Regions from separate parts of the Paenibacillus sp. ov031 genome, predicted to be linked through region 3. Evidence: riboswitches for the same ligand, from Rfam matches in the RefSeq annotation. Region 3 holds a riboswitch; each other region holds the start of a gene.
The links. A riboswitch is a leader RNA that binds a small molecule or an ion and turns the genes downstream of it on or off. The one in region 3 is predicted to bind thiamine pyrophosphate.
Positions count from the first base shown of each region.

Region 1 (6,170 bases), 220 kb from region 3:
ACTGATTCGCAAGATAAGCGGAAATCATTCCGTACAAGGACATAATCAGAACCATTCCAATGACCATGAAAAATGACATAGCGAGCACGCCTAGGATTTTGTTGGACTTGTCAAAAGGTAAGGAAAATGCAATTTTTCGCGCTACAGGTCCGACAATAAAGGACTCCACCAGAAATGCAATGACAAAGCACAATATGAACTGAAGCAATATTTCAAGCGCGGACATCTTGCTCAATAACCCATTGTGCCATAAATTGAAGGCCATCATGACGATGACCATTCCTGTGCACATCATCATTCCAAAAATAATCTGTTCTTTCTTCGTTGTTGGCAATTCTCTCATCCTCTCTGTTTACCTTCGTAATTATAGAGATGACGAACCCCTCCTCATAAGTGAACATTCTGTGAACAATTATAATTTTTCCAAATTAAAATCCTATTTGACAACCTCGTAGTACAGCCCTATGATATCCCTTAAAATGGTAGAAAAGATTCAATGCATATAAGGAGGATTTGGATTATGAGTTTTCAAAAGCGCATTGACCACGTCGGCATTGCCGTTCGTGATCTAGAGACCACGCTGCGTTTCTATACGGAGATTGTTGGTCTTGAATTGAAAGATCGGGTAACCCACACCAACGGTGTCATTCAGCTCGCCTTTCTCGGCTTCAACGGAAGCGATGAGACTGAGATTGAGTTGATTCAGGGATACAGCGACAAGCTGCCTTCCGAAGGTACGGTGCATCATTTTGCTATCCATGTCGATGACCTTGAGTCTGAGTACAACCGCATTAAGGCAACTGAGGCCGAGTTTATTGATGGAGAGATGATTACACTGCCTAACGGTTACCGTTATTTCTTCATCTATGGACCCGAGAAGGAATGGATTGAGTTCTTCCAGCGCTAAGAATTGGAGCTGATTTAATGAACATTTTAATTACCGGCGCAGCCGGAAAAATTGGACGTGACTTGTCCCAACACTTGTCAGAAGCATTTCACCTGCGACTAACGGATTTGAATATCGACAGACTGCATACGTATCAAGGGACAAGCCATGAGATCATGACACTTGATGTGACAGATCCCGAAGCCTGTCAGCACGCTTGCGAAGGCATGGATGTGGTTGTACATCTGGCGGGAGATCCTTCCCCGCATGCCGGATTCTATGAATCGTTGTTGGACATCAATATCAAAGGTACATTTAATGTATTCCGTGCAGCTAAGGACCAAGGTGTGCGGAGAGTCATTCTGGCAAGCAGTGCACAGACGATCGAGGGGTATCCCATTGATGCTCAAGTCTATCCGGACATGCCGACACGCCCACGGAATTTGTACGGAGTTAGCAAATGTTTTGGTGAATCGCTCGCTTCCTATTTTGCATATACCGAAGGTTTACAAAGTGTAGCAATACGTATAGGTGCATATGATGATTTCCAACCGGATGGACCCGCGCTGGAGGCAAGGGATATGAGCGCGTATATTAGTCCGGCTGACTTGTGTGATTTGATGTTCAAAGCAATTACAACTACAGATCTGGAGCCCTTCACCATACTGCATGGGATCTCGAATAATCGGTTTAAACGATTGAATCTGGAAACCACTCAGAAACAGGTAGGCTATGACCCGAAATCCGATGCTTTTGCACTCAGTCAGATTTCCTTATATGATTCGCCACGATAATTGTTGAAAATCACACATCTAGAGAGGTCGTTATACGCATGTATAATGGCCTCTTTGATTCATTCATACGTGCCCCTATCCAGTTCCTGACTGGACATGCGTGGGCCTCTGGCCTATAATTACACCTAGTAATGCCCGTAACTTCATAGTTTCCCAGGGGAGTCGGAATAGGCCGGCTGAGAGTGTATCCCACCAAGATACTGACCCTTAGACCTGATCTGGATCATGCCAGCGTAGGAATCGGAGTATATCGAATTGGCCCAGCCTCTTTGCTGAGTGCCACATCTCTAACGCCTGCACGCGTCCCGGATTAACGGGGCGCTTTTTTAATGTTCTTTTATATAGCCAGAGAGCTAAAAAAAGTGACGTCATCCGGATCATAGCTGGTATAAATCTGTCGATTTATGCAAGAAGCTTGGATATGAAGCCAAGGAGTACCCCGCGCCACTGGCCGGACAACATGAAGGAGAGAAATGAAGATGAGATGGCGTAAAATGATGGGCCTAATGCTCTTGTGCGTACTACTTGTGGCTGTGGCCGCATGTGGCGGCAAAGAAGCTGCACCTTCAGGAGAAAATGGCAGCAGCAACACCGAAAACAGCAATGAAGGTGACAACGCAGCCCTCAAGGATATTAAAGTGGTGCTGGACTGGACACCAAATACGAATCATACCGGCCTGTATGCGGCTGTAGATCAAGGTTTTTACAAAGCCGAAGGCTTAAATGTCGAGATTGTACAGCCAGGTGCCGGAGGCGCGGATACGATGGTAGCTTCGAACGAAGTGCCTTTTGGCGTAAGTTATCAGGAGAGTGTAACCCAGGCCCGCACACAGGGCGTACCGCTCGTGTCCATCGCTGCAGTCATTCAGCATAACACGTCCGGATTTGCCGCTCCGGTGGACCGGAACATCAAATCCCCCAAAGATTTTGAAGGTAAAACCTATGGTGGCTGGGGCTCCCCGGTGGAAGAAGCTGTGATGCAATCCATTATGGAAGGCGAAGGCGCCGATGTATCCAAAGTAAAAAATATTAGCATGGGCGATGCAGACTTCTTCACCGCTGTGAAACGCGATATCGACTTTGCCTGGATTTTCTACGCATGGACGGGTATCGAAGCCGAACTGCGCGGGGAACCGATCGACATGCTGTATGTGAAGGATTATTCCGATTCACTGGACTACTACACACCTGTACTCGTTACCAATGAAAAGACGATTCAGAACGATCCCGAGCTGGTTAAAGCGTTCTTGAAAGCGACTTCCGAAGGATATCAATATGCAATCGATCATCCTGAAGAAGCTTCCAACATTCTGATCAAGGCCGTACCGGATCTGGATAAGGATCTTGTACTCGCAAGCCAGAAGTGGCTGAGTCCAAAATATCAGGATGACGCACCACGCTGGGGTGAGCAAAAGCAGGAAGTATGGCAGAACTACACGGATTGGATGTTTAGCAAAAAACTGCTCGATGAGCAGGTAGATGTATCCAAAGCATATACAAACGAGTTCTTACCCCAATAAAATTATCCATATAAAACGAACTTAGTATTTACACGATGACGAAGAGGACAGAAATAACGTGAAAAAGCGAAGCGTTCGCCTTTATCACCGGATTTTCCCTTTGGAGAAGGGAATCAAAAAAATCTGGGGATAACAGCGATTGGAAGGTTATTCTGTCATCGAAGTGGCAAGTGTAACAGTCATTAGTTCATTTTATATATTTCGAAAGGAAAAGTGATCTCTCATGGCAAGCACACTACTTAGCATTCAAGTCATTCCCAAAACGCCAAATGGCGAAAATTCCTATCCTTACGTTGATCGTGCCATTGAAGTTATTCAGCAGTCCGGCTTGAAATATCAGGTTAATCCACTCGATACCACGATGGAGGGAGAACTAGAGGAACTGCTGGAGGTTGTCCGCAAAATGCACGAAGTTCTCGTGGAAGCTGGCAGCCCAAGCATCATCTCACAGATCAAAATCGCCCATAGCCCAAGTGGCTTCAGCATGGACACCCTGACGGAGAAATATCGCTAATGCATGCCTATTGGAAAAGCGTATGGCCGCCCTTTGTGGCGGTTATTCTCTTTATAGCGATATGGCAGGGAGCCGTCTCCCTGTTCCATATTGAGAAATGGATGCTGCCTGCGCCTTCGGACATCGCCCATGAAGCAGCCTCCCAGGCCGAGCGACTTGGCATGCATGCATCGGCAACAATCCAGCTGACATTAATAGGATTTGCAGCAGGTACGCTCGTGGGATTACTGATTGCGATGGTGCTGCATCTGATTCCATTTTTGAAATCTGCACTCTATCCATTACTTATTCTTAGTCAAAATATACCGACCATTGCGCTTGCTCCGCTCTTGCTGATCTGGTTCGGATTTGGGCTGCTGCCCAAACTGATTACCATCATCCTGGTCTGCTTCTTCCCGGTGGCTGTAGCTGCCATGGATGGGTTGACCCGCACCGATGCGGCGATGATGAACTATATGCGCATGGCTGGTGCAAAACGCGGCCAAATTTTCTGGAAGCTCGAACTTCCACATGCATTGCCCTCGGTGTTCTCGGGGATTAAAATTGCCGCTACGTACAGCGTCATGGGTGCGATTATCGCCGAATGGATCGGTGCAGATAAGGGCATCGGCTATTATATGATGCTGCAAAAATCAGCCTATCGGACGGATCGTCTTTTCGTGGCAATCATGATTATTGTGGCATTGAGTCTGCTGCTCTTCCTGCTCATTGCGCTACTGGAGAAGCTGCTCGTACGCTGGCGTCCACAAAAGCGATAACTTTGAAATATGCACCATATAAAGGTTAGGAAGTGATGACAAGATGACACCCGAACACAACGAGCGGGTAGCTGCGCCGGATGAAGGTAAAACCACTCCAACGAGTAGCGGAAGTCCTGAGTATGGAACCGTGGCCTTACCTGCACATCATTCATCACCAGCGTTGGAAGTATTAAACGTGAATGCTTCGTTCCGAGAGCGACGCAGCACATTGCCCGTTCTGGATGGTCTGTCCCTGACCGTGGAACAAGGAGAATTCGTAGCCATCGTGGGCCCTTCCGGCTGTGGCAAAAGCACCCTGTTTCACATCATCGGCGGTCTGCTGAAACCTCAGGAGGGCCAAATCCTGATGAATGGTCAGGATGTCACCGGACAACGCGGCAAGATTAGCTATATGCCGCAGCAGCCTGCCCTCTTCCCATGGCGTACCATTGAGGACAATGTGCTGCTTGCAGGTGAAGTGTCTGCGGATGCACCACCCCGAGCAGAGGCGCTTGCAGATGCCCGGAAGTGGCTGAGCAGTGTCGGACTGGCTGGGTTCGAACAAGCCTATCCGCATATGTTATCGGGCGGCATGCAGCAGCGGGTTGCCTTTCTGCGCGCCCTGCTCAGTCCGCAGGAGCTGATGCTGCTAGACGAGCCTTTTAGTGCGCTGGATGCACTGACCCGTAGCGACATGCAGCGCTGGCTGCTCGATATCTGGGAACAGAACCGCCGCTCGGTGCTGTTCATTACGCATAATATCGAGGAAGCATTATTGCTTGCGGACCGTATCTATGTTTTATCGAATCGGCCTGCGGCTGTACTTCACGAGGTCGATGTTCCCTTTGATCGTCCACGTCGCGAAGCGATCACGGAGGAATCTGCTTTTCTTGAACGGAAACGGCAGATTTCCCAGTGGATGAGAGAAGAACAGCAGAAAACCCGCCTATCTAAATAGTGCGGGTTTTTGAGTTATTTTTTCCCTAAAATGGGTGATCCAAGACAAACTACCCTGCGTATCATTGGTAAAAGACAAAAAGGAGGGGTCCATCCATGCAATCAACCGCTTTTGCACCCTTGATCGATGCACATCTTCACCTGGACAAATATACACCTGAAGAACAACGTGAGATGCTGCATTCCTTCCCATCCCAGCAGGTTGAGTCTGTCATCGCCGTTTCCATGAATCTGGCTTCTGCCCAGAGTAACCTAGAACTAGCTTCCCAATACCCTCGTACCGTATATCCGGCCTTTGGGTTCCATCCCGAGCAGCCCCTGCCGTCCCTGGCAGAGCAGGATCTATTTATCAAATGGATCGAAAAGCATATGGGACAAGCCACAGCGATTGGGGAAGTTGGATTGCCTTATTACAACCGACAGGAAGCCGAACAGGCAGGACAGTACTTTGATCAGAGCGGCTATATCGATCTGTTGGAGCGATTTATCCAGCTAGCGAAACGGCACGGTAAACCGATCGTACTGCACGCTGTATATGAGGATGCCGATATCGCCTGTGACCTGCTGGAGCAATATCATCATCGCCGGGCACATTTTCACTGGTTCAAAGGCTCCAAGCGGACCGTCCAGCGAATGGCTGACAACGGATACTTCGTCTCATTTACACCTGATATCATATACGAAGAGGAAATTCGCGAATTAGCTCGCCAGTATCCTTCCGAGCAGGTTATGGCAGAGACTGATGGACCTTGGCCTTTC
Region 1 covers NZ_FRDO01000005.1:282,567-288,736, forward strand. The annotation lists gene BUA17_RS21605 (DUF2798 domain-containing protein) at 1-334, opposite strand, end outside; gene BUA17_RS21610 (VOC family protein) at 521-907, shown strand; gene BUA17_RS21615 (NAD-dependent epimerase/dehydratase family protein) at 925-1,680, shown strand; TPP riboswitch at 1,826-1,938, shown strand; gene BUA17_RS21620 (ABC transporter substrate-binding protein) at 2,160-3,200, shown strand; gene BUA17_RS21625 (thiamine-binding protein) at 3,424-3,714, shown strand; gene BUA17_RS21630 (ABC transporter permease) at 3,714-4,472, shown strand; gene BUA17_RS21635 (ABC transporter ATP-binding protein) at 4,516-5,412, shown strand; gene BUA17_RS21640 (TatD family hydrolase) at 5,508-6,170, shown strand, end outside.
Region 1: another riboswitch for thiamine pyrophosphate. It lies ahead of BUA17_RS21620 (ABC transporter substrate-binding protein); the one in region 3 lies ahead of thiC (phosphomethylpyrimidine synthase ThiC).

Region 2 (6,170 bases), on a different contig from region 3:
AACCGGGGCAATAAATAGCCATTAAAGGACAAACAATCGAACAACAATGAATCACTCAGATTGTCGTAACGGTATGTGACCTCCGGGAACATAATAAGAGCTGTTCCTTTCCGAATCGAAAACTCATGATTTTGGGCTGCAATTTTCCCTGTTCCCCCGATGCACTGCACAATACTGTAATCCCGTGAATGGCCGTTCCAATTCATTAATTCATCTACGGTCAGCTGGTTTTGACCTGTAATCATAAGCGGCATATCGGTATCCAGTGAATTCCCCGTACTAGGTTTCGGCATCGTTGTGTTATTCCTCATTTCGTTAAAGGTCGTGTGCGTAAATGGCGCGGATACAGAGTTAAAAGAAACCTGATTTGAATTATATTACATAAATAACATTAATTTAAACGAACTATTTACTTCGATGAACGACTTATCGAAAACCTTTTAGGAATATGTATCATCATGTCGATGCCTTGCCATTATCAGACCAAACAGTATACGCTATAATGGATACAGTGATTTAGGAAAGGGATGCAGTCATGAAGAAAGTCATCGTCGTAGGATCAGGTATTCTTGGGGCTTCCACAGCATATCAATTGGCAAAACGGGGTGCGGAAGTTCTTATTATAGACCGGAAAGATCGAGGGCAGGCTACGGATGCTGCTGCCGGGATCATCTGTCCCTGGTTATCTCAGCGCCGTAATCAGGATTGGTATCAGCTTGCCAAGGCGGGTGCACGTTTTTATCCCGGTTTAATTGAAGAACTCAAGAGTGAAGGGGAAACGGAAACGGGTTACGCTCAAGTGGGTGCTCTTAGTATTCATACGGAAGTAGAGAAAATCAACAAGATGCAGGAGCGAGCACACCTTCGTAAAGAAGAAGCACCGGAGATTGCCGATATTACCCGTCTGGATGCAAAAGAAACCCATGAGCGTTTTCCACTCCTGGAGGAGAACTTTCAGTCCGTCTACATCAGTGGTGCTGCGCGTATCGATGGACGTGCACTGCGTGATGCCTTAATCCGATCGGCACAGCGAAATGGAGCGGTCCTGATTAATGGGGATGCGACACTTCAATATGAATCGGACCGAGTAACTGGAGTGGTTGTTGACGGTAAAGTCATATCGGCTGACGAGGTTATTGTGTGTGCCGGCGCTTGGGCTAGTGAACTGTTGAAGCCCTTGGGCATTGATTTTAAGGTTCGTTATCAGAAGGCGCAAATTATGCATTTGCAGGTTCATGATCGAGAAGACACTGGGAAATGGCCTGTGGTCATGCCTCCTTCGGATCAATATCTGTTAGCCTTTGATCAACAGAAGATTGTGATCGGGGCGACTCACGAAAATGATATTGAAGGCTATGATATAAGAGTAACCGCAGGCGGAATGCAGGAAATTTTGAATAAAGGATTGGAACTGGCTCCCGGTTTAGCCGATAGCACGTTTCAGGAAGTAAGAGTAGGTTTCCGTCCGTTTACACCTGGTTTTCTTCCGGTAATGGGTGCTGTTCCTGGTTGGGAGGGCTTGATCACAGCCAATGGACTTGGAGCGTCCGGTCTCACGATGGCGCCTTTTATTGGAAGTCAACTGGCCAAGTTGGCTATGGGTTTGGATTTGGATATCGATATTCAGCCATATGACCTTGGAAAAGCAATGGATGATCAGAAATGAGGTGAACGATGACGTATTCACAGCGCTTAACTCACGGTAACTCATCAGACATTATTTATCTGGAGCACCAGATTGGCATCACCGAGGAGGAATTAGCAAAAGCCGAGGAAGAGTGGAGGGGTTACGAATCGGATTTAAACAAGTTAAGGACGTCTCCGGCGTATAATGCAACTTCAGCGACGAACGTCTCTAATGAGCAAAAATGGGTAGATGAGTTAAACAAATTGCAAAGTATGATTAAGGATATCCGCACCCGACTTAAGAAGTTGCAAGAAGATTTAGGGGAACTTGAAGATTAATAGGAATGGATTGACATTTGGGAAAACACATGTTGTAATAAGCCTGAGCTATTTGCAGGGGGACTGTTCGCAGTTGAGAAGGTTAAAACCTGACCCTTTGAACCTGTTAGTTAATACTGACGTAGGGAGCAAATGACATGTACTCATGTTATTTTGCCCTTGCCGAAAATAGGACAAGGGCTTTTTGGTCTGCATTTTGGATGACAGAACGCGATAGCTGGATGTGAAGCGGGGACATTATAATTTTAATACAAGGAGAAATGATCATGTCATTTTCAAGAACGTTAAAAGATAAGTCCAGAAACGTATGGGAAGATGGATACAACCATCCTTTTTTACATGAAATGGGGAAAGGCACACTGGATCAGGAAGCGTTTAAGTTTTATCTTCTTCAGGACTATACATATCTGATTGAATATGCGAAGATTTTTGCCATGGGTGCGGTGAAGGCGACAGATGAAAAACTGATGACGAACTTTACGGTGATTCAACACGCTATTCTGTACGAAGAAATGGATTTGCATCGAAATTATATGAAGGAATTTGGGATTACGCTGGATGAAAATCATGCTGTCAAACCCTCTCTTTACAACAAGGCGTATACGTCGAATATGATGAGTGTTGCACAAACAGGTGGGGTTGCTGAAATCATCGCCGTCATTTTCCCTTGTGCGTGGACGTATTACGACTATGCCACAAGATTAAAAGAACAATATCGAGATTCATTAGAGGGCAATTTCTATCAGACTTGGATCGAAAATTATGCAAGTGATGAATTCCGCGACTCATTCGAATGGTTCTATGATACACTGGATGCATTATGCGAACATAAAACCGAGCAGGAACTGGAGGCCATTGAAGACATATTCAGAAGAAGTGTTGAATTTGAATATCTATTCTGGGATATGGCTTATAAACGGCAACTCTCGTACTTCTGATGAATGCAATCTACTACAACCAGAGATAAGGATGAACATACAGATGGACAATCGTGGAGAACTCATCTATTTACGATTTTTGAACGTGGAAGACGCTGCTGGGCTACTGGATTTGCAGTTCCGTAACCGGGCTATTTTCGAAGAAATATCGGCAAGCGAACGATCGGATACATTCTATACATTGGAGGGCCAAGTAGCCCTTCTCGAAGGTTGGAACAAGGCGAGGGAAGAGGGGAAACGGTACTCTTTCGGGATCTTTCTGAACCATACGCATGAGCTTATTGGGGAGATCTCTCTGTTCGAGCTTGAACTGGATTCCACCACCAAATGGATTGTTGGTTATGTGCTCGATCAGGTGCAGAATGGCAAGGGATATATGAGTGAAGCCCTTCAGCTAGCACTGGATTTTGCTATGAATGAAGCGGGTATAAAACGAGTGGAGGCAGGTGCGCTGCCTGACAATGCCGGATCGATTCGAGTGCTTCGCAAGGCGGGCTTTCAGGAGACGGACCGGCAGAATATTAAAATCAAGGGGATTTGGAAGGAACATATGATGTTTGCAGTGGATTTGCAATAGGTTACTAGATATCGTAACGTGAACCACCTAAATCATCCAGGGGGAACTTATGAATAAGCGGAAACAAATGTTATTGGACTCAGCGCTTGTACTCTTTGGGAAACATGGAGTGACCAACACCTCCATACAAATGATCCTAGACGAGTCAGGTGTGTCCAAAGGAACATTTTATAAATTCTTTGGCTCGAAGGATGATTGTATTCTTGCCATTCTGGAGCAACGTGTACAGGAAGATATGATGATTCGCAAAGATTTGGAGAGCCAAAGCTATGCTTCCGATTTTGATTTACTGGTGGATCAGATTATGGTGCCGATGATTTTGCCAGAAAAAAAGCTTGTTGTGGAGCTATTCTGGACAGGCTTCTACTCTGGAGAATGCGATCTGAAAAACTTGACTCGCATACAGTTAAATTGGTTATCTGAACGACTGGTACAGGTATTTGGTAAAGAATTAAAACCTTTTGCTTATGAAGGGGCTATTTTTGGTTTTGGCATGATCCATCAAATCTCGAACATGTGGAGAAACTTCCATCTTGACCAACCGGATTGGAACCATCTTGTGCCCAAAATCCTGAACTACATTGAAATCTTGCTTCGCTCCATGCTGGAAAGACAAGAGCATATTATAGATTTTCCAAGTCTTTTGATGATCGCTCCTGATTCCAAAGAAATTGTGTTGGATAAAAATAACCTGATTGCAGGTCTTCAGAAATTCAGTCATTCTATTCTCCAATTGGAAGTACCTATTAAAGCGAAAGAACTGACCAAAGGGCTGCTTGTTTTAGTTGAGCAGAAAGAGATCAATATCTCCATGTTGGAAGTAACGCTACAGGCGTTTCAAACGGAATTTGAATCGTCTTCTCTTCAGTGTGAGGCAAACAGGATTGTCAAAGACTGCAGATCGTATCTCGAACAATTCAGGCAGATCCTCATGGAGAGAACGAGTTAACGCAGCTGTTCTTACTTACGTGTGCAGGCAAATTGTTCATTTATATTATGTAATACACCACAAAAAAGCGGCAGATTGGACGTAAAGCTTAGTGTCCTGATCTGCCGCTTTTTATATAAGATACAATAGGCTCTACATGATGTAATTCATGTAAATATTGCTCTTAATTTGTATTCATCGAGACTTTTTGTCTTACAGGCTGTTTGGAGTCTTCCTCCGTCGCTTGTTTGGTACGTTTGATGAAGAAGGAAAGGAGCAATCCAAGAACGGCAATGCCGATAATGACAACGTAAGCATCATTAATTCCCTGGATCATGGATTCCATTCCCAATTGCTGCTGGGTTAAACCTTTGGCTGCGCCCGTTGCCACCATATCCTGTACATGTGCCGTTGTGCGACTGGTCATTACACTTACGAGCAATGAAGTACCCACAGCGCCAGCCACTTGTCTCACGGTGTTGGATATCGCTGTACCGTGTGGCCCAAGTCTTGGAGGCAGTTGATTCAACCCTGCCGTTTGGATAGGCATCATGAGCAAGGCCATACCAATTCTGCGACCTGTTGACATTAACACCAGGTAAGTATAACTGGTAGAATCGGTTAGATCGATGAACCCGATAGTCGTTACAATCGTAATGACCATCCCAATAATCGCCAGCCATTTTGCGCCAAACCGGTCAAACAATCTACCCGTAATCGGCATCAGGAAGCCCATGACAAGCGCCCCCGGAAGCAATAATAATCCGGACTCCAATGCAGTGTAACCCCGTGCATTTTGGAGGTATAAAGGAAGCAACATCATATCAGCATACATGATCATCGTGATCGCGATATTAATGATTGTGGTCAGTGAGAACATATTATACTTGAAAGCCCGCAGATCGAGCAGCGGATTTGCAGACGCGAGTTGTCTCCATGTGAACAGTCCAAGAGCAATGACTCCTGCTGCAATGCATATGATTACTTCTGCGCTTGACCATCCCAGAGTTCCTGCCCGGCTGAAGCCATACAGCAATGCGCCGAATCCAATCGTGGACAGCAACACGCTGAGTGTGTCGAACTTGAGATTGATTCGTTCCGATACATTTTTGAGATATACAAACGCAAAACCAATAACAATAACGGTTAGTGGGATCATCCCGTAAAACATCGTTTGCCATGTGTAGTTCTCAAGAATATATCCAGCAAGGGTTGGCCCAATCGCTGGAGCGAAAATGATGGCAAAGCCGACCATCCCCATCGCGGCGCCCCTTTTCTCAGGAGTGAACAAGGTAAGAATGACATGCATTAACAATGGCATGATAATACCAGCACCGGCTGCTTGAACCATACGTCCTGTCAACAGTGTACCAAAATTACTCGCAAGGGCAGATATAATCGTACCGATGAGGAAAATAAACATCGAAGCTTGAAATAATTGCCGTGTCGAAAAGCGTTGCATGAAATAGGCCGTGATAGGAATGAGTACACCATTCACCAGCATGTAGCCTGTTGTAAACCATTGGGCTGTTGCTGCTGAGATATTAAAATCCCCCATCAGCTCCGGAGTTGCCACGCTCATAACGGTTTGGTTCAATGTGGCAAGAAATGCACCCAAAATCATAACAAACAGTATGGGGCCCTTTTTTACGTCATCTCTTTCTTTTAATCTAGCCTGACTCAATCCATTCCATCCTTTCAATCCACACGTGACTAAATTTACAACGTGTTGTATAGTTTACATTGTATTTATTGAATTATA
Region 2 covers NZ_FRDO01000001.1:998,845-1,005,014, forward strand. The annotation lists gene BUA17_RS04370 (AraC family transcriptional regulator) at 1-293, opposite strand, end outside; gene BUA17_RS04375 (NAD(P)/FAD-dependent oxidoreductase) at 536-1,666, shown strand; gene BUA17_RS04380 (hypothetical protein) at 1,675-1,965, shown strand; TPP riboswitch at 2,012-2,110, shown strand; gene tenA (thiaminase II) at 2,232-2,903, shown strand; gene BUA17_RS04390 (GNAT family N-acetyltransferase) at 2,947-3,480, shown strand; gene BUA17_RS04395 (TetR/AcrR family transcriptional regulator) at 3,530-4,429, shown strand; gene BUA17_RS04400 (DHA2 family efflux MFS transporter permease subunit) at 4,593-6,032, opposite strand.
Region 2: another riboswitch for thiamine pyrophosphate. It lies ahead of tenA (thiaminase II); the one in region 3 lies ahead of thiC (phosphomethylpyrimidine synthase ThiC).

Region 3 (6,170 bases):
GTTCATAATCTCCAGCGTAGGCTGCCGCGGAAGATCAATCTGATTATGGATGTTGTGATACAGCGTATCCGGCTCAAGCAGGAACGTGCTGTCCAGAATCATAGCATCCACATCTTTGGTAATAAGCCCAGTCTGCAGGGCTGTACCTGCACCCATGGAGAAACCCCATACGACAAGCTCCTGAGCTCCGCGCTGCTTCGCAAACTGGATAGCACCAAGCAGCTGCTGGGACTCGGCTTTGCCGCCTGTGGCAACAGCTTTGTTCACCTGTGAAGCGAAACCGTAATCGAACATCACCACATTGAAGCCAAGTTGGTGAGCATAATGGGCCAGATCATACATTGGTACCCAGGTCTCTTCACGATTCGCACCATATCCATGGCTGAATATGATGGTTTTGTTTGCATTATCATCAGCCGGAATATACCAACCCTGCATCGTTCGACTGCCGTCTGCTGCCGGGAACGTGATGTCTTGATACTTCATGTTCTTCGCCTGCATGGGATTGGAGAATACAGGCGCTACAGTTGGATTGGATAATACCCAAGCAATATAACCGTGTAGTGCAATGAAACAAAAGAGCAGAAAAAATACAACGGAGAGCAACAACGCCACGACAATATGTTTGAACCGGATCAGCCTCGGTGATAACGAAGAAGGCAGATCTGACACTTTCGTTTGCAGCGGGGCTTCGCTCTGGGATGTCGGATACATGATTGCCCCTCCTTTAAAAATCAAATGAAGATAACAACGAGACGAACAGAGCGGATAAATGATTTTTCTGACTACATATGAAGCAAAATCTTAATTTAATATATCTTTATCGTATGTTCCAATATAGTCAAAGTCAATTGATTGAGGCCATTTGTTACGCAATTGTTATATAGTTTTGAAGATATATGGGTAACATTTCCTTAGGGTGCAAATTGCAGGGGATTCTAATTTATAAAAAGAAAATATTTACAAATATCCCTATTCCAAATGGCGCTTTTTGGTTTACAGATGAGACCGTTTCTCATATAATTTATGTAACCAAGTTTCATGTGATGAAACATGAGGAGGGCAACTTGCCATGGAAGACCGAAAGTTAACCGTCCGGGCTGTAGAACGGGCGCTGGATATATTATTGTGTTTTACAACCCGCAGTGATCTGGGGCTCACGGAAATTGCGAGCCAGATCGGTCTGCACAAAAGTACAGTCCATCGTCTGATGGCTACTTTGGAGGACAAGGGGTTTGTGATCCGGGATGCAGCAACCGAGAAGTATCGACTCGGCATACGTATCTGGGAACTGTCTGCCCATATGTCTCGCAGCGATGATCCTGCCATTTTGCTCCTTCCTGCGATGGAGCGGCTGAGAGATCGACTGGGCGAAACCGTGAGTTTATATCTGCGTGATGGCAGTGAGCGGATTCGAATTCAAGCCGTACAGAGTGATCAGGCGATTCGTCGTGTAGCTCCGGTGGGCGTCAGACTTCCGTTATCTGTGGGAGCATCCAGTAAAGTGTTAATGGCTTTTGCCACCGAAGAGGACCGCGAAGATCTGATGAATGGACCGGAATGGCCGGTATTTATCGATCCCAAAGTATATTTGGCCCAGATGAAAGACATTCTGGAATATGGCTACGCAACAAGTTATGAGGAGCGTGAACCAGGAGCCGCGGCAGTATCTGTACCCATCATGGATCGGAAAGGCAACATCGCTGCTGCTCTGTCGGTATCCGGGCCTGTTAGTCGCCTTTCGCAGGAGACGTTGCATGAATATGCACCTGTACTGAAGGAAGCTGCTACACAGATGGGACTTATGTTATCCTGATTTTATGTTCTGGAATATAAAGGTTGTTTTTATGATTCGGTTGCGCTACTCTGTAATGGACGGCCCAACAGGGTCAGCAATTGAATATGAATTTGCGGCTTAAATGCTGCAACTTGTTAACGTTACTGGGGGAGTCCGAATTGTCCGGACTGAGACGGAATCGCATGAGATTCTGGACCCTTTGCACCTGATCTGGATCATACCAGCGTAGGGAAGTAATCGGCGATACGACCACGAACACCGTATAATGTGACCTATGGATGGACTCCGTTATGGAGTCTCTATAAGGTATGTTATTGGTGATGGACATAAGCCGGTTCCCTTGGGAACCGGCTTTTTTTATACAGTAAACAGGCGGAAGCTGGTGTCAGATCTGCTTTTGGATAAAGGGCTGGGTGCCATTGGCGAGCATTGGGTGTAAACCTTTTGCTTCGACTGTCTGTATTAATTGAAGTGTATGTCCCTATTTTGTGTGGTATGGTCGCTCTTCCTTTTTCTATGTTGTGGATGATTTGGACCCGTGAGCAAGCATTTCAATCCAGGCAATCACTAATGAGGAGGAGACAAGAGCGATGAGCACAGGAAACCGAATGATGGGACAGGACAAGCAGAATCTGCAGTTGGCAGAGGAAAAAGGTACGACAGGACGGGTTCAGCCCTTCCCGGGCAGCCGCAAAGTATACATTCATGGCTCACGACCGGACATTGCTGTACCGGAGCGCGAAATTGCCCTTCATGACACCAATACTCCCCAAGGAGTGGAGCATAACGAACCGCTGCGTGTTTACGATACGAGCGGACCAATGACCGATCCTGGATTTCATGCCGATATCCGGGCAGGGCTGCCAGCGCTGCGCACCCGCTGGATTACGGAGCGTGAAGATGTTGAAGCCTACCAGGGAAGAACGGTCAAACCGGAGGATAACGGATTGAAACCAGGAGGGAAGCGAACTGGAGCCGAGAAGTATCCAGGCTTGCGTGCTAAACCATTACGTGGACAGGCAGGGCGCAGTGTGACTCAGATGCATTATGCACGGCAGGGAATGATCACGCCGGAGATGGAGTTCGCCGCTATTCGTGAGGGTGTGGAGCCAGAGTTTGTGCGGCAGGAGCTAGCGAGTGGAAGGGCCATCCTGCCGTCGAATATTAATCACCCAGAGAGTGAGCCGATGCTGATCGGGCGTCATTTTCATGTGAAGATCAATGCGAACATCGGAAACTCTGCGGTATCCTCCTCCATCGAGGAGGAGGTGGAGAAGATGACTTGGGCCGTACGCTGGGGATCGGATACGGTGATGGATCTTTCCACAGGCAAGGACATTCATACGACCCGCGAATGGATCATCCGCAATTCACCTGTACCGATTGGAACAGTACCGCTCTATCAGGCGCTGGAGAAGGTCAATGGCGAAGCAGAAGCACTGACATGGGAGTTGTATCGTGACACGCTCATAGAACAGGCAGAGCAGGGTGTGGACTATTTTACGATCCATGCAGGTGTGCTGCTGCGATATATTCCGCTGACCGCCAAACGTATGACGGGCATTGTGTCCCGGGGCGGGTCCATCATGGCAGCATGGTGCCTTGCGCATCATCAGGAGAATTTTTTGTATACCCATTTTGAAGAAATCTGCGAGATTATGAAAAGGTATGACGTGGCGTTCTCACTCGGAGACGGACTGCGTCCAGGAAGCATCTACGATGCTAATGATGAAGCCCAGATGGCGGAACTGGCTACGCTTGGTGAACTAACACAAATCGCCTGGAAGCATGATGTGCAGGTGATGATTGAAGGTCCGGGACATGTGCCGATGCACAAGATCAAGGAGAATGTCGATCTGCAAATGGAGATTTGCAAGGAGGCGCCGTTCTATACGCTGGGGCCGCTGACGACCGATATCGCCCCAGGATATGACCATATTACCTCGGCGATTGGGGCGGCGATGATCGGCTGGTTTGGCACGTCGATGCTCTGTTATGTTACGCCAAAAGAACATCTGGGCCTGCCCAATAAGGATGATGTGCGGGAAGGCGTTATCGCCTACAAGATCGCTGCTCATGCCGCTGATCTGGCGAAAGGTCACCCACGTGCCCAGCGGCGGGACGATGCGCTGTCCAAGGCACGGTTTGAGTTCCGCTGGAGGGATCAGTTCAACCTGTCACTGGACCCGGAACGTGCGCTGTCCTACCATGATGAGACGTTGCCGGCAGAAGGGGCTAAGGAAGCCCATTTCTGCTCCATGTGCGGCCCTAAGTTCTGTAGCATGCGTATTACGCAGGATATTCGTGCTTTTGCGGCAGACAACGGCTTGTCCGAGAATGAGGCTGTGGCCGCGGGTATGTTGGAAAAGGCTGAGGAATACCGGACACGCTCTTAAGCGTCGTTACAGCGCAATCTGGGCGGCCTGACATGGTGAAAAGCTGTTCTTCTCCGTGATTGAGGAGAGGAACAGCTTTTTTCTAATTTCTTGTATGTGTACAATCATCTGAACAATCAGTTCTCATCAGTATGAGTTTCTTGATTTTTCTTGTTCCACATTTTATATAAAATCCCCGCAATAACAAATAACAGTGCATCACTGAGTTTGAGATTACTTCCATGTAAAAATGCCGAACACCCAAATCCAACTACAAATAATATAACAACATAAAGAAAACGCACGCTTATTCCTCCCGTCAATTGTAGATGTAGATGGTTTGAATGGCTTACGTCTCGGATTCAAAGTCTAACACCGCTTCAAGCTCAACTTCTTCTCCAAATAAGCCGCTAGCGATGCCAGCGGGCTATAGATCGCCATGCCTGTATCTGATGTGACCCGTGCTGCTGCGGGAGCCATCGACAGTTGAGCGGCTACGACAGTGCTATCTGGATACTGCTCAGCAAGTTGCTGTAATCCGGTGCTCACTGCTGCAAGATAACTTTCCTTATCGCCTCGCATAATTAACTCGAATGTGCCCGGGATCAATACTGCTTCGATCCCGTTTCGCTGCTCATCCTTATCATCTTGCTGCAAAGCCAGATTCACCCGCGCCATCGTTCCTTCAATCGTTGCGGGGTTGGTAAACGCTAGGATATACTCGCCAGGATTCTGCTGTATTTCCTGAAGTAATGGATCATCAATTCCAATCACGGGCACGGGAACATGCTGTGCCTCCTGCTCAAGTACGGCCGCAAACAGAGTACAGGTGACGAGGATGGCATCTGCATGACAATGTACGATCCATTGCAGCGTCTGTGATACTTTCTCATGTGTAACTGCCTCGGTGAAATCCGCATCATGTTTGAGGCGATCCAGACCCGGATCGACATAATGTACAAGTTCAACCTCATAAGGAGCGAGAGTTTCTTCAATTAGTGCAATATTGGAATAGTGAGCGTGAAAACAGCCAATGGTCATCATCATACTTGCCCCCTGAAATGGATTATCTCTCATATAAGTTCCGTAGATATTTAACCCATTATAGGTATGTGACAATAGACTGTACATATTTAAAATACGGAGATAACAACAATTATCATGAAAACGCGAATAACCGTTCATCCACAACTTCGCAGAGGAACGGTGCAAACCACGTAAGCGATTCTCAATTCGCTCGTCATTCATTTATCGCATAGAAGGCGCAGCATTCTTTTTAGCCATTTTTTGTTGCAAAATTTCATGAAAGGATAGACCTTGAGTGTTCTCATTCTCCTTTTTGGGAGCAGTGGTCGCCGTGTTGCGCGGGTATTGGTGGTGGTACGGGATCATTTGCTGAATAGGCATGCGGATCATCTTGGTTCCTCCTTTAATGCATTTTCGAATATGCATATGTGATTATTAATAGGTTATGTATTCCGACGGGTTATCGTCTCTGTTACGCAAATAGGTATATGTGACTTGTTAGACGAAATAGGCAACTTAAGGTGTAATTCCAATTGGATTGTAGTGATTTTACCCCGTATTCAGGAGATGTAAACGTTTTTAAGTAAATTCAGGAGGAAAGGACCGCATATGTGAGGTTTTGTATGGGAGGATAGAAGCGGTCGTTAAGTGAATAGACCCAGTTTTGGGAATGCCAATTGTGTCGAAATTAAGACATATTGTCTGGTTGTATAGGTACGACGCAAGCTAGCTAACTTGGTACCATGGTCGGTTGTCGGGTGCATATTAGAGCATTTTTTGATGGATAGACAATGGGGGAACGCTAAAAAGCCGCCAGGAAAACCTGACAGCCTCACATCATTTTGCGTAAACCCCGCGAGCGGTATTCGATTGGCAAGATATAGATCGAAACGGTGCAATTGGAATTAAGAAATGATCATAATCACTTTTTTCTTATTTTTCCTGCCGAACAGCGATATATAGATCTACTT
Region 3 covers NZ_FRDO01000005.1:57,802-63,971, reverse strand. The annotation lists gene BUA17_RS20620 (alpha/beta hydrolase) at 1-714, opposite strand, end outside; gene BUA17_RS20615 (IclR family transcriptional regulator) at 1,073-1,816, shown strand; TPP riboswitch at 1,934-2,047, shown strand; gene thiC (phosphomethylpyrimidine synthase ThiC) at 2,407-4,194, shown strand; gene BUA17_RS31300 (hypothetical protein) at 4,311-4,478, opposite strand; gene BUA17_RS20605 (aspartate/glutamate racemase family protein) at 4,543-5,220, opposite strand; gene BUA17_RS31295 (hypothetical protein) at 5,422-5,589, opposite strand; gene BUA17_RS20600 (zinc ribbon domain-containing protein) at 6,133-6,170, opposite strand, start outside.

Region 4 (6,170 bases), on a different contig from region 3:
TGGAGCGAATCAACAATTTCAATGATTGGGCTCGTGCCAATAAGGATGCGTGGGCTCAAATTACAGCAGACAACACCCACCAGCCCGTGGATCAAGCCCTTAAAACCTACACGGATGGAGAAGCACAACGCCCATCACGTATTGTTGCCATTTCTGAAAAGGCCATCAAGTCTGAACAGGACGTAGCGGATACGTTTCAGCAAGCGGGAATTTTTGAGCAGGCAGTCGATGTGAGCACATTCTGGAGTGATGCACTTCAAGATCAACTTCCAGCTCCAGGTAGCCAATAACGAATGAAGCAAGGAGGTAGGCATAACGTGCGGTCCAAAACCTTTAACCGGGCATGGTTTAACCAGTTCATTCCTTTTGTTGTACCACTACTCATTCTGGCTCTGTGGCAATGGCTGACTGCATCTGGAGTTGTTGCAGCCAATATTTTGCCCCGGCCCGCTCAGGTACTGGAGGCCTTCATTCGTCTGCTTCGTAACGGTGAACTACTGAACAATATCAGTATTAGCGCCAGACGAGCTTTGGGAGGATTCCTCATTGGTGGGGGTCTCGGTTTCCTGCTGGGTGTGCTGAACGGCATCTCCTCCCTTGCGGAAAAGATCGCCGACTCCTCGGTGCAAATGATCCGCAACATTCCGCATCTGTCCTTGATCCCCCTCGTTATTGTGTGGTTCGGGATCGGTGAAGAAGCAAAATTATTCCTCGTTTCCCTGGGTGTATTCTTTCCGGTATATCTGAATACGTTTCACGGCATACGATCAGTCGATCCCGGTCTGATTGAAATGGGCAAAGTATATGGCCTCAGCCGTTGGTCCCTTTATAAGGACATTATCCTGCCTGGTGCACTGCCTTCCATTCTGGTGGGCATTCGTTATGCACTTGGCATTATGTGGCTGACACTTATCGTAGCCGAGACGGTTGCGGCGGATGCGGGGATTGGATACATGGCGATGAACGCACGGGAATTCATGCAGATGGACGTAATCGTCTTAAGCATTCTGCTATATGCCCTGCTGGGCAAGCTGTCCGATACCATCGCTAAATGGCTGGAACGGCGCTGGCTGCGCTGGAACCCGGCCCTATCCCGCAAGTAAAGCAAAGGAGTGTGTATTGATCCATGAGCACAAGTCAGATCAGTCCTATTCTTCAAGTAGATGGGGTTCAGAAATCGTATGATCAGCGGACGATACTATCCGACATCAACGTCAATGTAAGACAAGGGGAATTTGTAGCCATCGTTGGACGAAGCGGCTGTGGCAAAAGTACTTTGCTGCGTCTGATCGCCGGGCTGGAACCCCCCTCTTCCGGGAGCATTATGCTGGGCAACAGAAAGCTTGGCAGTACAGCACCCGAGACACGGTTTCTGTTTCAGGAAGCAAGGCTGCTGCCTTGGAAATCCGTGCTCGACAATGTACGACTAGGTATCCCCGACAAGAACAAGGAAGATGCACGCCAGTCGCTTCGCAATGTAGGACTTGGAGAGCGTGAAGGTGATTGGCCGGGGGTATTATCTGGCGGACAAAAACAACGTGTCGCCTTGGCACGGGCACTCGCAAGTCATCCGCGTTTACTGCTGCTGGATGAACCGCTGGGTGCATTGGATGCATTGACCCGAATTGAGATGCAGCAATTAATCGAACGCTTGTGGGTAGAAGAATATCTGACTGTCATTCTGGTCACTCATGATGTCAGTGAGGCGGTTGCGCTGGCTGACAGGGTGCTGTTAATCGAGGATGGTCATATAACGATGGATACCCGAATTACGCTGGAGCGGCCACGTGTTCGGGACAGCGGGTTTGCTCATTTTGAAAACCTTATTCTGAATCGCTTGTTGACTCCGCCACAAGAGACACCACAGCAGATTGCCCAGAAACAGATATCATTCTCGATCTAATTCCACTGGAAAGAAGGCATGATTATGCAATCCCTTTCACCCGTTCCCTCTCCACCTGTCAAAGACCTGTTAACTCAAATTCCGGCTTATACGCCTGCCAAATCCATGGAACAGATCCGGCGGGAGTTGGGACTGGAAAGTGTGGATCGACTTGCAGCGAACGAAAATCCGTTTGGTTCCTCTCCCTTAGCAGCGGAAGCGGTCAGATCGCTGGGTTCTGATCTTTTGGCTCAATACCCCGACGGTTCCAGCCAACTGCTGCGTGACAAACTTGCGGAACGTCTGGGTGTGCGTGCCTCCCAACTGGTATTTGGCAGTGGTTCATTCGAGCTCCTTACCCTTACCGCCCAAGCCTATCTTAATCCCGGCGAGGAATCACTCATTCCAGTGCCCTCCTTTAACTGGTATAAGGGCGCTACGCTGCTGGCAGGCGGGGTCATTCATGAAGTGCCTTTGGTCAACCATTCACTGGACCTGGAGCAATTCCGGCAACGGATCAATGCTTCTACCCGAATTATCTGGCTGTGCAATCCGAATAATCCAACCGGAACCATTTTCACGGCAGATGCCCTACATGGTTTACTCGAACATGTTCCCTCCCATGTCGTGGTTGTCCTGGATGAAGCATATTATGAATTCGCGGAAAGTGAAGATTATCCTGATACGGTTAAGCTGCTGGAGCAGTATAATAATCTGATTATTTTGCGGACCTTCTCCAAAATATATGGACTGGCCGGCCTGCGAATTGGATATGGCATCGGGAATGAAAGCATCATTGAAGGCATTAACCGGGTCAAGCTGCCCATCAGTCTGACAGCCACATCCCAAGCCGCTGCTTTGGCCAGCCTGGATGATCATGAATTTGTTTCTCACTGCCTGCACTACAATCGTCAAGGAAGGGAAACGTTAATGCAGTCCTTTGATCAGTGGAACTTACCCTACATCCCTTCCGAAACAAATTTCATCATGGTTGATCTGTTGCAGGATAGTGGCCCGATTACCCAAGAATTGTTGAACAGAGGCATCTCTGTCCGCGGCGGTGCCGAATTCAGTATGCCTACCTGGCTTCGGATTACGATTGGTACACCGGAGCAGATTGCCCGTCTGATCGGGGAGCTTGATTCACTGTTACATTCAAACGATTAGAATCCTAGTTACTTTCCTAACTCACATTACGCACACTTCTTTTAAGCCGCCCTCTTTACATTCCACTTGCATGTGATATATGCTGAACACACAACTGCATATCTTGAACATTGCACTAGGGGAGCCTTGCGGCTGAGACGAATCGAACGATTCGGACCCTTTGAACCTGATCTGGATCATACCAGCGGAGGGAAGTGGAGCGGCCTCTCAGTAAGCGGATTTTTTCATGTTGATGATGGAATTTAATGTGAATTGAACTTACAGACCCACTCATTTCTCCGGAAATGGGTGGGTCTTTTTCGCGTTCTGCGGGCAGATCAGAAGGTGTAATTAAAGATCCCGCGGTTTGAAGTTGAATTATGAATAACAAGGGGGGACGGAACGAGATGGATAACGATATAACCATTCACAACATGAGCTACGCTTTCCCGGGAAAAAGGGATTCCCCCGTGCTCTCCAATGTGTCGATGACTGTAGCCAAAGGCGAATTTGTCTCGCTCATCGGTTCCAGCGGCTCCGGTAAAAGTACCCTTTTCAAGCTGCTGGCAGGCCTGCTTGAGCCAACACACGGAACCATTGAAATTCCTTGGGTTCAAGAAGGAAAGCGACTGGGGCAGGTGGCCTACATGCCGCAAAAGGACCTCCTATTATCCTGGAGAACCGTCATGGGGAATTGCATGCTTCCCTCTGAACTGGCTGCAGGTCGGCAGGATAAGATAAGGATTCGAGCAGATATCCTGGCTGGCCTCGACAGATTTGGCTTATCTGGCCACGCGCATGCTTACCCGGACGAGCTTTCAGGTGGCATGCGCCAGCGTGTCGCGCTGCTTCGTACTTTGCTGACAGGTGGCCAACTTATGCTGCTGGATGAACCATTCGGCGCACTCGATGCCCTGACCAAACGGGATATGCATCGCTGGCTGCTGGAGCTATGGGAAGGCCTGGGCAAAACCGTGTTGTTCATCACACATGACATTGAAGAAGCCCTGCTGCTCAGTGATCGGATTATCCTGTTAACTCCGGTGGGCCAAGGTCAACAGCTGCAGGATCTGTCGGTACCTTTGCCACGTCCAAGACATTCGGACATGATCTACGAACCGGCTCTCGTTCAGATGAGGCGACAACTGGAGGAACAATTGCATGCAAGACGGTAACTTGAGAGATAGCATGAAGCATAGCGTAAGAGGTTGGCTTGCCCGTTATGGTCTGTTTCTTTTGCTCATGATCTTGCTGCTTGTCATCTGGGAGTGGATTGTGCGTATGGGGTGGGTGCCTTCCTTCATCATTCCAGCCCCGACGGCGATTGCCATTTCGCTGTATGAACATCGCCGCCTCTTGTTGGCTACACATCTGCCCGCTACCTTGATGGAAGTTGTCGTTGGTTTTGGCTTGTCCATTGGTGCCGGAATTGCACTTGCAACGGGTATGTATATGAATCGGTCGATTGAAAAAGCGTTATATCCCTTCATCGTGATCAGTCAGACGATCCCGCTGATTGCCTTGTCCCCCGTCTTCATCCTATGGTTTGGCTACACCTTGTGGAGTAAAGTCGCGGTGGTGTTCCTGATCGCATTTTTCCCGATTGTAGTAAGCACCTACGATGGCCTGCGCCAGGGTGATCCGGAGCAGCGTGAACTGCTGCTGACGATGGGGGCCAGCAAGTGGGATATTTTTCGCAAACTCCAGATTCCACTTGCCCTTCCCTCCTTCTTTTCGGGACTGAAAATGTCTGTGGTGTATTGTGTGGTCGGTGCAACGATCGGTGAATGGCTCGGTGGAAGCAAGGGTCTCGGTTACTTCAGCCGCAGAATGTCGAGCAATATGAACACGGATGCAATGTTCGCCGCCATTGTGCTGTTATCCCTGCTCGGTATCGCCCTGTTTGTACTCATTGCATGGATGGAGAGAAGATTCAGTACACCACGTCATGCAGGTAGAAGAAAAACTGGATAACTTTCGGATTTCAAAAACAGATAAACGGAAATGAGGAATTTGAAGCTATGAAGAAAAAACATATCTACTCCCTACTCCCCATTCTGCTCATATCTATGTTACTGATTATCAGCGGATGTGGAAATACGGGTACCAATACACCTGCTACAGATTCAGCTTCCAAAGCAAAAGATACAGAATCATCTTTGGCCGAACGGCCATCGACATCCAAAGACAAGCTGTCCATCATGCTCGATTGGTATCCTAATGCAGTGCATTCCTTCATCTATGTTGCTCAGGAGAATGGTTACTTCGCGGATCAAGGTCTGGATGTCGATATCCAGATGCCTGCCGATACGAATGATGCACTCAAACTTGTTGCCGCCGGGAAAATCGATCTTGCACTAAGCTACCAGCCGCAAATTTTGCTCGCGCGTGGGGAGAACATTCCTGTACGTTCGATTGCAGCCGTCGTTCGCCATCCGCTCGTGCATCTGTTGACTGAAGCCAACGGTAAAGTGAAATCGCCAAAAGATCTTGAAGGGAGGACGGTCGGCTATTCCTCAATCCCTTTGTATGAAGCAATGGTGCGTACCATGATCAGCCAGGATGGCGGTAATCCCGACAAGATGAATCTGGTGGATGTGGGATTTGACCTGATCCCTTCCCTGGCTTCCGGGCAGGCAGATGCCATTATGGGTGGTTTTATTAACCATGAACAATTGATTCTGGAAAAGGAAGGCCATGCCATGAAAGCGATCAATCCCGTCGATTACGGCGTACCTGATTATTATGAACTGGTCCTCACTGCAAGTGATGCGGGCATTGAAGCGAAGAAAGATCAGCTTACCCGCTTCATCAAAGCGATGCAGGAAGGACAGAAATATGTAACAGAGCACCCCGAGGACGCGCTGAACATTCTGCTCGCACATGAGAACGAAACGTCTCCACTTGACCCGGAGATCGAAACCAAAAGTCTAAATATTTTACTGCCACTGATGAATGAAGAAGGTCAGCCGTTTGGCAGGCAGGACGCCTCTTCTTGGGAAAATGTACGTGCATGGTTGGTTCAAAGTGAACTGATTCCGGATTCCGTAAAGGCTGAGGATGCTTTTATCAACTTGCAGGGTGAGTAAGTAAAATCGATTACTGGACGAGATCAAGGGAAATTTGAAAGTTGTAAATTCAT
Region 4 covers NZ_FRDO01000006.1:6,190-12,359, reverse strand. The annotation lists gene BUA17_RS22275 (ABC transporter substrate-binding protein) at 1-290, shown strand, start outside; gene BUA17_RS22270 (ABC transporter permease subunit) at 318-1,103, shown strand; gene BUA17_RS22265 (ATP-binding cassette domain-containing protein) at 1,127-1,903, shown strand; gene hisC (histidinol-phosphate transaminase) at 1,928-3,049, shown strand; TPP riboswitch at 3,157-3,259, shown strand; gene BUA17_RS22255 (ABC transporter ATP-binding protein) at 3,436-4,203, shown strand; gene BUA17_RS22250 (ABC transporter permease) at 4,217-5,002, shown strand; gene BUA17_RS22245 (ABC transporter substrate-binding protein) at 5,050-6,117, shown strand.
Region 4: another riboswitch for thiamine pyrophosphate. It lies ahead of BUA17_RS22255 (ABC transporter ATP-binding protein); the one in region 3 lies ahead of thiC (phosphomethylpyrimidine synthase ThiC).